3 regions of the Actinomadura sp. 1N219 genome follow, and region 2 is predicted to be linked to each of the others. Evidence: predicted binding sites of a transcription regulator. Region 2 holds the regulator's gene; each other region holds the start of a gene.
The links. The regulator LexA, encoded in region 2, represses DNA repair genes until DNA is damaged. The targets are predictions, from matches to a motif close to TCGAACANNTGTTCGA.
Positions count from the first base shown of each region.

Region 1: the regulator LexA is predicted to act here: its motif matches at 1,651-1,666, upstream of recA (recombinase RecA).
Region 3: the regulator LexA is predicted to act here: its motif matches at 1,167-1,182, upstream of ACH35V_RS09090 (SAV_6107 family HEPN domain-containing protein).

Region 1 is NZ_JBIRAY010000002.1:402,406-405,676, reverse strand. Features, by position in the region: gene ACH35V_RS10625 (alpha/beta hydrolase fold domain-containing protein) at 1-467, shown strand, start outside; gene ACH35V_RS10620 (DUF3046 domain-containing protein) at 477-671, shown strand; gene ACH35V_RS10615 (ATP-grasp domain-containing protein) at 690-1,559, opposite strand; gene recA (recombinase RecA) at 1,803-2,927, shown strand.
Region 2 is NZ_JBIRAY010000008.1:31,807-35,077, reverse strand. Features, by position in the region: gene ACH35V_RS23780 (LysM peptidoglycan-binding domain-containing protein) at 651-986, opposite strand; gene lexA (transcriptional repressor LexA) at 1,161-1,862, shown strand; gene leuS (leucine--tRNA ligase) at 2,542-3,271, opposite strand, start outside.
Region 3 is NZ_JBIRAY010000002.1:70,293-73,563, reverse strand. Features, by position in the region: gene ACH35V_RS09100 (YbaK/EbsC family protein) at 1-265, opposite strand, end outside; gene ACH35V_RS09095 (peptidoglycan-binding protein) at 289-1,077, shown strand; gene ACH35V_RS09090 (SAV_6107 family HEPN domain-containing protein) at 1,313-1,810, shown strand; gene ACH35V_RS09085 (aldehyde dehydrogenase family protein) at 2,550-3,271, shown strand, end outside.

The sequences.
Region 1 (3,271 bases), on a different contig from region 2:
ACACCACCGTGCAGGGCGCAGTGCCCTTCTACGGGGTGTACAACCTCGTCGACGCCGGTCCCTGGGGTCGCCCCATGGGCGCGACGCCACTCCTGGAGCGAATTGTGGTCAAACTGCCGTTCGCAGAGAACCATGACGTGTACGCCAAGGCGTCCCCGGTCACGTACCTGCGCGAGGACGCGCCGCCCTTCTTCGTCATCCACGGAAGCCGTGACTCGCTCATCCCTGTGGTCGAGGCACGCCGATTCGTCGAACGGCTACGGGACGTCTCCGAGGCACCCGTCATCTACGCCGAGATGAAGGGCGCGCAGCACGCGTTCGACGTCTTCCCCTCCTACCGGACGGCCCGCGTCATCGAAGCAGTCGAGCGCTACCTGACAGGGCTTCACCGCCAGTACCGCCAGGGTGCTCAGCCTGCGGTCCCCGGCGAGGTCAGGCAGTCCTTGCAGGACGGTTCAGTCGGATAGCGTGGACAGGTGCGGCTCACAGTGTTCTGGGATCGGATGCGGCAGCAGTTCGGCGAGGCCTACGCCGAAAGCGTCGCCAAGGACTACGTGATGGCCGAACTGGACGGCCGCACCATCGAACAGGCCCTCGCCGACGGCGAACCCGCCAAGAGGGTCTGGCACGCCGTCGTCGCGACGTTCAACGTCCCCTCGAGACTGCAGTAGCCGCGCCCCCGGGGGTGGTCAGTCGGGGACGGGCAGGTGCGCGTAGAGGTCCATCGCGTCCACGGACGACGGCAGATCGCTGACCTGGCCGTCGCCGACCTCCACGACACGCCACGCGCCGTCCGTCCGACGAGCGAGATCTGTCGTGATGAACCGGCAGCCCAGGGCGCGCACGGCCGGAGCGACCGCGTCCAACACAGGATCGGGTTCCATGCCGGGGCTGTCTGGGTGCGGCCCCACCAGGGCGGGCTCGCCGTCCACCCACCACACGCGCGCCTCACCCTCGCCGTCGTACTCCTCGAACTCGCGTACGACGAGACCGCCCGCCAAATGGTCGTCCCGCAACGCCACCATCTTGGACGCGACGTTATGAAGCTGGGCGAGATTCTTCACATCGGGGACGAAGCACGCTTCCTCCCACTCGTGCTTGCACGACTTCACGTAGTCCTTGACGACGCCGGGCCCGCCCCTCAACGGCTTGACGAGCTCACCCAGTTCGCTGAGATCGCCAGGGTCCTGACCGACGCCGAGGGGCCGCCACACACTCTGCGGCGTCAGCCCTGCGAACGTGTCGTGCCACCCAGGCAGTTCATGCGCCCGCCGGTAGTCGTCCGGATGCGTGAGCAGCATCGTCCCCCGCTGCTTCAGCAACGCGGACACCGCGGCGTACTCGTCGCCTGTGAGCATCCAGCCGCGATACCAGACGGGACCCAGATCGGACGGCACCGCGCGCACCGCGTCGTCCACGTCGCCGCGCCGCAGAGCGTCATGGTCGATCAGGGCGATCTCGCCGTAGTGGTCGCGGACGGCCGCCGCCTCGCGGGAGAAATGGGGGTCAACGCGCCGAGGGTGGAGCGGATCGACGCAGAAGAGAACGGTCAGCGTCATGATGGGAACCCTCCGTGGACGGCGCCAGCGTACGGGGTCAGAACCGTGGAGCGCACGGAGATTCCGCCCGAATCGGCGTATCGGACGACGGTCGAACTGATGTTCGGTATGGTAGTGCGGGGATACGGCGTCATCCACAATTCCACCGGAGTCTCGAAAGTGTCGGAGGCCCGCCGTAACGTCGCCGTCGACATCGCAAGCAGCGGCCGAGAGCCGACAGTCACGACGAGAAGGACATCTCACATGGCAGCGAACGACCGGGAGAAGGCTCTCGAGACCGCACTCGCCCAGATCGAGCGGCAGTTCGGCAAGGGCTCCGTCATGCGGATGGGCGAGGAGGCCCGGGCGCCCGTCGAAGTGATCCCCACCGGCGCGATCGCCCTCGACATCGCGCTCGGGATCGGAGGTCTGCCCCGCGGTCGCGTCGTCGAGGTGTACGGCCCCGAAGGCTCCGGCAAGACCTCCATCGCGCTGCACTCCGTCGCCAGCGTCCAGAAGCTGGGCGGCATCGCCGCGTTCGTCGACGCCGAGCACGCGCTCGACCCCGAGTACGCCACCAAGCTCGGCGTCGACATCGACGCCCTGCTCGTCTCCCAGCCCGACACCGGCGAGCAGGCCCTGGAGATCACCGACATGCTGATCCGCTCCGGCGCGATCGACATCGTCGTCATCGACTCCGTCGCCGCGCTCGTCCCCCGCGCCGAGATCGAGGGCGAGATGGGCGACAGCCACGTCGGCCTCCAGGCCCGCCTCATGTCGCAGGCCCTGCGCAAGCTCACCGGCGCGATCAACCAGACCAAGACCACCGTCATCTTCATCAACCAGCTCCGCGAGAAGGTCGGCGTCATGTTCGGCTCGCCGGAGACCACCACCGGCGGGCGGGCGCTGAAGTTCTACGCCTCCGTCCGGCTGGACGTCCGCCGCATCGAGACCCTCAAGGACGGCACCGAGGCCGTCGGCAACCGCGTCCGCGTCAAGGTCGTCAAGAACAAGATGGCCCCGCCGTTCCGCCTCGCCGACTTCGACCTGCTCTACGGCCAGGGCATCAGCCGCGAGGGCGGCCTGATCGACCTCGGCGTGGAGCACGGCTTCGTCCGCAAGTCCGGCGCCTGGTACACCTACGACGGCGACCAGCTCGGCCAGGGCAAGGAGAACGCCCGCAACTTCCTCAAGACCAACCCCGACCTGGCCGACGGCATCGAGAAGAAGATCAAGGAGAAGCTCGGCATCGGCCCGAAGGTCGACAAGGAGGCCACGCCCGCCGCCGCCGCGCCCGCCCCGGACGCCGCCGACCCCGCCCCTCCGGTGACCGCCGCCGCCAAGCCCGCCGGACGGAAGACCCCGAAGACCAAAGCAGGTGATTCCTGACCAGGAATCCCTCGATAAGGGTGACTCTTGACGAAGAGTGAGCGATGATCTCGTATGCAGGGCGGCGGCGCCTTACCCTGCACCGCACGACCGGTGCACGGACCTTCCCCGATGGCGCCGCCGCTCCCACGGGCCCGGGCGTCGAGCCCGCCCGGCTCGGCGTCCCGGGCGCCCATCCGGCCGGGCACCCCGCCCGTACCCCGCACGACACCTCCCATGCGGGCACTCACACGCCGACCCCGGCCGGTGACTCACGTCCACCGACCCCGGTCCGGCCACCCACGCCCGCCGACGCGCGCCGGCCCGCCAGCCTGCCCTCCCCGACCGTCACGGCGCGTGGTCGC
Region 2 (3,271 bases):
CTCCCGGGCGTGTCGTCACCCGGAGTCGCCGTCGCTCACAGAACGCAAGCTCACCCCCCAAATCACCCGCTCCCGACACCGCCACACCCCACATCCCCACCGCCGCCGACGTACGAGCCCGTCCGCCCGATGAGGACCCACAGGCGCCGCACCGCTCGCGCTTCCTTGGCCCCCGCCACCAAACCGCGATGCGGCCACGCACCCCCTCACATCACCCTCAGCCCATAGGCGCTGCCACCGATTCGCACACGGCCCGCCACCCGAACCGCGATCACTCGCCGCCGACGCCGTGGCCGACCTGGCGAAGGCAGGAGACCCGCCGCCGCACACCGCCGCCACACCCCGCCCATCCCACGACGGCCAACGCCGAGTCGGGCATGTTGGTCGAGGCGACCCGTCCGACACTCCGCGACCCGTCCGACACCCCGCGTCCCCGTCCGGCGTCAGGACGGCCTCCGCGGGTGAGGCGAGCCGCTCGATGTCGTCGGCACTCGAAACCGGCCGCGCCATGGCGACCAAGCTCTCGCGCGCCCACGCGCGCCCGGACAGAGGGTGCGTTCGACGGTCCAGGGCGGTCACCTGCCGAGTCGGGGAACAGGCGTGCCCGTCACGATCGGCGTCTCCGGCACATGTCTCGGGCGGGCGGTGGTTCAGCGGGCGGGGAGGCGGAGCTCCTGGCCTGGCTGGACGGTGGGATCGCCGCCTAGGCCGTTGAGATCAATGATGCGTTGGACGACGACGCGTGGGTCACTTCCCGGGTCGGTGTCCGCTGCGATGTTCCAGAGAGTGTCGCCACGTTCGACGACGACGGTTCTGGCGGGCTTGGACGGGTCGTCATGGGCCTCGCGGCCGCCAGCCATGGCACCGGGCCCCACCGTCAGCCACAGGCTTATGAGCGTGACGGTCGCGGCGAACAGGACCAGGACCACGCGCCCGCGGCGGGTCAGGCGGATCGGGACCCGGTCACTCTGGGGTGAACCCGACATCTCTCCCCTCCTCGACGTCGAATACATTTTCGATCGAACGCCTGTACGATGTTCTACCAGGAGGCGCCGACAAAAAGCGAGCACCACTTCGAACAATTGTTTGATCATTGGGCTCCGACGCGATAGGTTCCATGACAAGGAGTGACCGATCGAGGCGCCGGGAGGCGACGAGCGATGAGCAAGGTCCGGGAGCTGCCAGACGGCCCCATGGACGAGACGGGGCTGACGCAACGGCAGCGCATGGTGCTGGAGGTGATCCGCGACTCGGTCCAGCGCCGTGGGTACCCGCCCTCGATGCGCGAGATCGGCGAAGCCGTCGGGCTGACCAGCACCTCCAGCGTGTCGCACCAGCTCCGGGCGCTGCAGCGCAAGGGTTTCCTGCGCCGCGACCCCAATCGTCCCCGCGCGGTCGAGGTGCGAGTGCCGGGCGCCACGCCGGTGCGGACTGACGAGGAGGCCTACGAGGCCGCCGGAGGGCAGCCCGCGTCGTCGCAGCCCGCGCCCGCGTACGTGCCGCTGGTCGGACGGATCGCCGCAGGTGGGCCGATCCTCGCCGAGGAGGCCGTCGAGGACGTGTTCACGCTGCCGAAGCAGCTCGTCGGCGAGGGCACCCACTTCCTGCTGAAGGTCACCGGCGACTCGATGATCGACGCCGCGATCGCGGACGGTGACTGGGTCGTCGTCCGGCAGCAGCCGGTGGCCGAGCAGGGCGACATCGTGGCCGCCATGATCGACGGCGAGGCGACGGTGAAGACGTTCAAGCGCCGGGAGGACGGCCATATCTGGCTGCAGCCGCAGAACCCCGCGTACGAGCCGATCCCCGGCGACGAGGCGACGGTGCTAGGACGCGTCGTAGCGGTCCTCCGCAAGATGTGACACCCGCGCGGCCCCGCAACCCCGGGGCCGCGCGCCCGCCCCGCACGAGACACGCGCTCCGCCACATCATGGCCCGGACGACGGCCGCTTCCGCACGTCCCCGTCCCCGTCCCCGTCCCCGCCTCTGGCGGGCCGTCAGACCGGACACCAGCGGGTCGCCGCGAACGACCCCGGCGCACTCACCGCTGAACGGCACCCCGGTCGGCAGACCGCAGGGATCAACGCCCCGGACGACGAGCGTCTCCGCTAATCAGGCGGCCCTCAGCTAATCAGGCGCCCCCCAGCGGCGCCGCCAAACCGGACATCCGTCAGACCGTCGCAGAAGCCTGCCGTGCCACTACTGAAACGCCGCCCTGCGCTCTGCACGGGTCGAGAGGGTTCGCGGCCGCCAGCCCCGGAGCGGCAGGCCTGACAAACGACCGGCCTGACAAACGACGGGCCTGACGGACGCCAGACCCGGGACGACGGGCCTGACAAACGACCGGCCTGACAGACGACGGGCTTGACGGACGACGGGCCCGGACGACGGGCCCGGACGGCAGGCCTGACGGACGACGTGCCCGGGCGACGGGCCGGGGCGGCGGGCCTGACAGGCAACGGGCCTGATAGACGACCGCCTGACGGACGACCGGACCGGGGCGGCGGGACTGACGGACGGCGGGACTGACGGGCGAGGGTGTCAGCGCTTGGGGACGATGTTGACGATCTTGGGGGCGCGGACGATGATCTTGGCGATGTCGGCGCCGGACAGGGCATCCTGGATCTTCGGGGACGCCAGCGCCAGGCGCTCCAGGTCGGCCTCGGCGATTCCCGGCGCCACCTCCAGCCGGTCGCGGACCTTGCCGGCGACCTGGACGACGCACGTCACCGACTCCTCCACCAGCAGGGCCGGATCGGCGGACGGCCAGCCGGCGCTGATGACCGGCGCGGTCCGTCCCAGCAGCTCCCACGCCTCGTCGGCGGTGTAGGGCGCGAACAGCGACAGCACGACCGTCATGGCCTCGGCGGCCTCGCGGACGGCGGGGTCGGCGGCGCCGGGGCCGGAGTCGATGGCCTTGCGGGTCGCGGTGACCAGCTCCATGACCCGCGCGATGGCCACGTTGAACCGCTGCGTCTCGATCAGGGCGGTGGCCTCGTGGACCGTCCGGGCGGTGGCGCGGCGCAGGGCCGGGTCGCCGGACGCCGGGTCCGCGCCCGGGGCGGACGCGACCTCGGCGGCGATGCGGTGCACGCGGGCCAGGAACTTCGACATGCCGCGCGGTGACACGTCCGCCCAGTCGATGTCGTCCTCCGGCGGCCCGGAGAACAGGACCGCCAGCCGGACGACGTCCACCCCGAACTCGGCGATCTGCTCGCCCAGGTCGACGCCGTTGCCCAGCGTCTTCGACATCGCCTTGCCCTGGTTGATC
Region 3 (3,271 bases), on a different contig from region 2:
ACTCCGGCGTCGCCCGCCTCACCTTCGCCGCCCCCACCAGCGCCGCGATCTTCACCGTGTCGACCCGGTGCGCGCCGCTCGTCATCACCAGCAGCGGCGCCCCGTCCGCGTCGAACACCAGGCTGTTGGCGATCGCGCCCACCTCGCAGCCGAGCTGGTCGGCCGCCGCCTGCGCCGTCGGCGCGGACTCGGGCAGCTCCACGACGGCCCCCGCCGCTCCCCGGTCGAGCAGCGCCTTTGCCACGATTTCGGTATTCGGATGCATGGGTAGCACTTTAAGGTCAGCTCATGCGAGGGAGACCGATCGACGTGCGGACGAGCGCGGTTTTGCTGACCGCAGCCCTTTTCCTGACGGCCTGCAACGGGACGAACGAGGCGGCCGGCCCGCCGACGACGCCGGTCGCCAAACCGACGACGCCCGCGCCGCCCGCCACGCCGACGCCCACGCCCACGCAACGCAAGCTGAAGCCGGGCGCGAAGGGCGACGACGTCAAGGCACTCCAGCGCCGCCTTAAGGAACTGCGCTACGACCCAGGCAAAGCGGACGGGAAGTACGGGACGTCCACCCAACTGGCCGTGTGGGCGTTCCAGGCAGTGAACCGCACGAAGCAGAAGGGCACGCTCGACAAGTCGTTCTGGGAGGCCCTGGCCAACCCCTCGCAACCGCGGCCGATGGCCAAGAAGCGCGAGAAGGACCGCGTCGACGTCGACCTGAAACGCCAGTACCTCGTCCTTTACAAGGACGGGCAGCCGCGTCTCATCACGCACATCTCGTCAGGCTCCGGTGAGTACTACTGCGCCAAGGACCGCGGCGCCAAGGTCCCCCGCTGCCGCTACGCCAGCACGGGCACGGGCGACTTCCGTACGGGACGCCGCGCCTCCGGCTGGGAGACCTCGCCGCTGGGCCGCCTCTACAACCCGATCTACTTCAACGGCGGCATCGCCTTCCACGGCGCCCTGGACGTGCCCAGATACCCCGCCTCGCACGGCTGCGTCCGCCTGCCGATGCACATCGCCGAGTACTTCCCGGACCTCCTCGGGACGGACGTCCCCGTCCATGTCAGGCGGCCCGGCTGATCATCGTCGCACCCCTCTGACCTGCGGGATGCGACACCCATTCGAACACGTTGACGAATCGGCGTCAGGGCGGTTTACTGGGTTGTGCGTCGAACTTATGTTCGACGTGGTGCGGGACTCGCGGCCCGTGCCAGGGCGACGTCCCCGCCGGAGCGCAGCTCCGGCGGGACGGACGGCCGGGCGGAGTGAGGGGAAGCTCTCCGCCCGGCCGGCCCGAGCCCGGAAGGAGGCAGAAATGTCCGGAACGATGACCGCACGCGGCGTCCACGCCGCCGCCCAGTCCGTCCCACCGCCGAGCCCGCGCCGCCGTCCGATGCCCGCACCACGCCCGGCGCACACGGCCGCCGGCCAGCTCCACGCCGCCCGCATGGGCCTCGCCGAAGCGGCCGAGGCCACCTCGCCCGCCGTCCGCTACGTGTGCGCCCACCTGGCCGCGCTGCGCGCCGCGGCCGCGGTCCTGGCGTCCAAGGAACCCCTGGAGACCCACCGGCGCGGCCGTCCGCGCAGCGTCTGGGTCCTGCTCCCGGAGGCCGAGCCCGCCCTGCGCGAATGGGCCGCCTTCTTCGCCGCCGGCGCCGACAAGCGCGCCGCCGCCGAGGCCGGCCTGCCCCGCGCCGTCACGCCGCGCGAGGCCGAGGAACTCCTGCACGACGCCGACGTCTTCGTCACCCTCGTCGAGGACACCCTTGGCGTCACCAGCCAGCCGACCCTGCCCATCCCCGAAGCCAGCTGACCCCCTCCCGAGGCCGTCCCCCTCCCCGGGACCGCCTCCCGGTGGCCGGGGCCGCCAACCGGCCGCCCCGGCCACCGCCAACCCCAGCCGATCGCGCCGGCGGCGGCCGCACCTCCCCCCGAGCCGGCCCCACCGGCGCGATCCCCACCCCCTCCGCCCACCGCCAGGCGGCGGCGGCTTCGCCATGCGCGCGGCAATACGCCGACCGCCCGCACGCTCGCGCGCGCCGACCCGGGCCCTCGCGCCAGCCCGGGCCCCTCGTCACGGTCCGGCTTCTCGTCACGACCAGGCCCTCGTGCTGGCCCGGCCCCTCGTGCTGGCCCGGCCCCTCGTGCCGGCCCGGCCCCTCGTGCTGGCCCGGGCCCTCGTGCTGGCCCGGGCCCTCGTGCTGGCCCGGGCCCTCGTGCCGACCCGGCCCTCGTGCCGACCCGGCCCCTCGTGCTGGCCCGGCCCCTCGTGCCGACCCGGGCCCTCGTGCTGGCCCGGGCCCTCGTGCTGGCCCGGCTTCTCGTCACGGCTAGGCCCTCGTCACGGCCCGGCCCCCTCCTCACGGCGTGGTTCTTCGACGCTCCGGCCGATATCGCTGGTCGCGGAAGTTGTTCCTCAAGGTCGTGCGGGGGATGGTGGGTGGTGCCCTGGTGCCTGGTGCAGCGTCTGTGGCGGCTATCAGGGGGCCGGGGGAGCCGGGCGGGGTGGGGGTGTCGTATTCATAGAACCTGCCGACATGTGAGGAGTCGCCGTGCACGACCGAGATGTGCTCTACATCGGTGGAGAGTGGACGAGTCCGAGCGGCAGCGGGGTCATCGCCGTCGAGAACCCCGCGACCGAGGAGACCTTCGGGACCGTGCCAGAAGGGACGGCGGAGGACGTCGACCGGGCCGTCAGGGCCGCGCGGGACGCGTTGCCGGCGTGGTCGGCGACGTCCTGGAAGGAGCGTTCGGAGTATCTCGGACGGCTGCACGACGCCCTCGCGAGCCGCGAGGACGAGATCGCGCGGACGATCGCGAGCGAGGTCGGCACGCCGATGCGGATCGCGTCCCGCATCCAGGCGAAGCTGCCGCAGACGGTCGTCGCCGGATACGCCGAGCTGATCGCCGGTGGCGTGCCGGACGAGCGCGTCGGGAACTCGCTGGTGGTGCGGGAGCCCGCGGGCGTCGTCGGCGCGATCACGCCGTGGAACTACCCGCTGCACCAGATCACGTGCAAGCTCGCGCCCGCGCTCGCGGCCGGGTGCACGATCGTGATCAAGCCGAGCGAGCTCGCGCCGCTGGTCGCCTACCTGCTGCTGGACGCCGTCCACGAGGCCGGGCTGCCCGCGGGCGTCGTCAACCTCGTGCCCGGGTACGGGCCGGTCGTGGGGGAGGCGCTGGCCGTGCATCCCGAGGTCGACATGGTGTCGTTCACGGGGTCGGTGCGGGCCGGTTCGCGGGTCGCGGAGCTTGCCGCCGGGACGATCAAGAA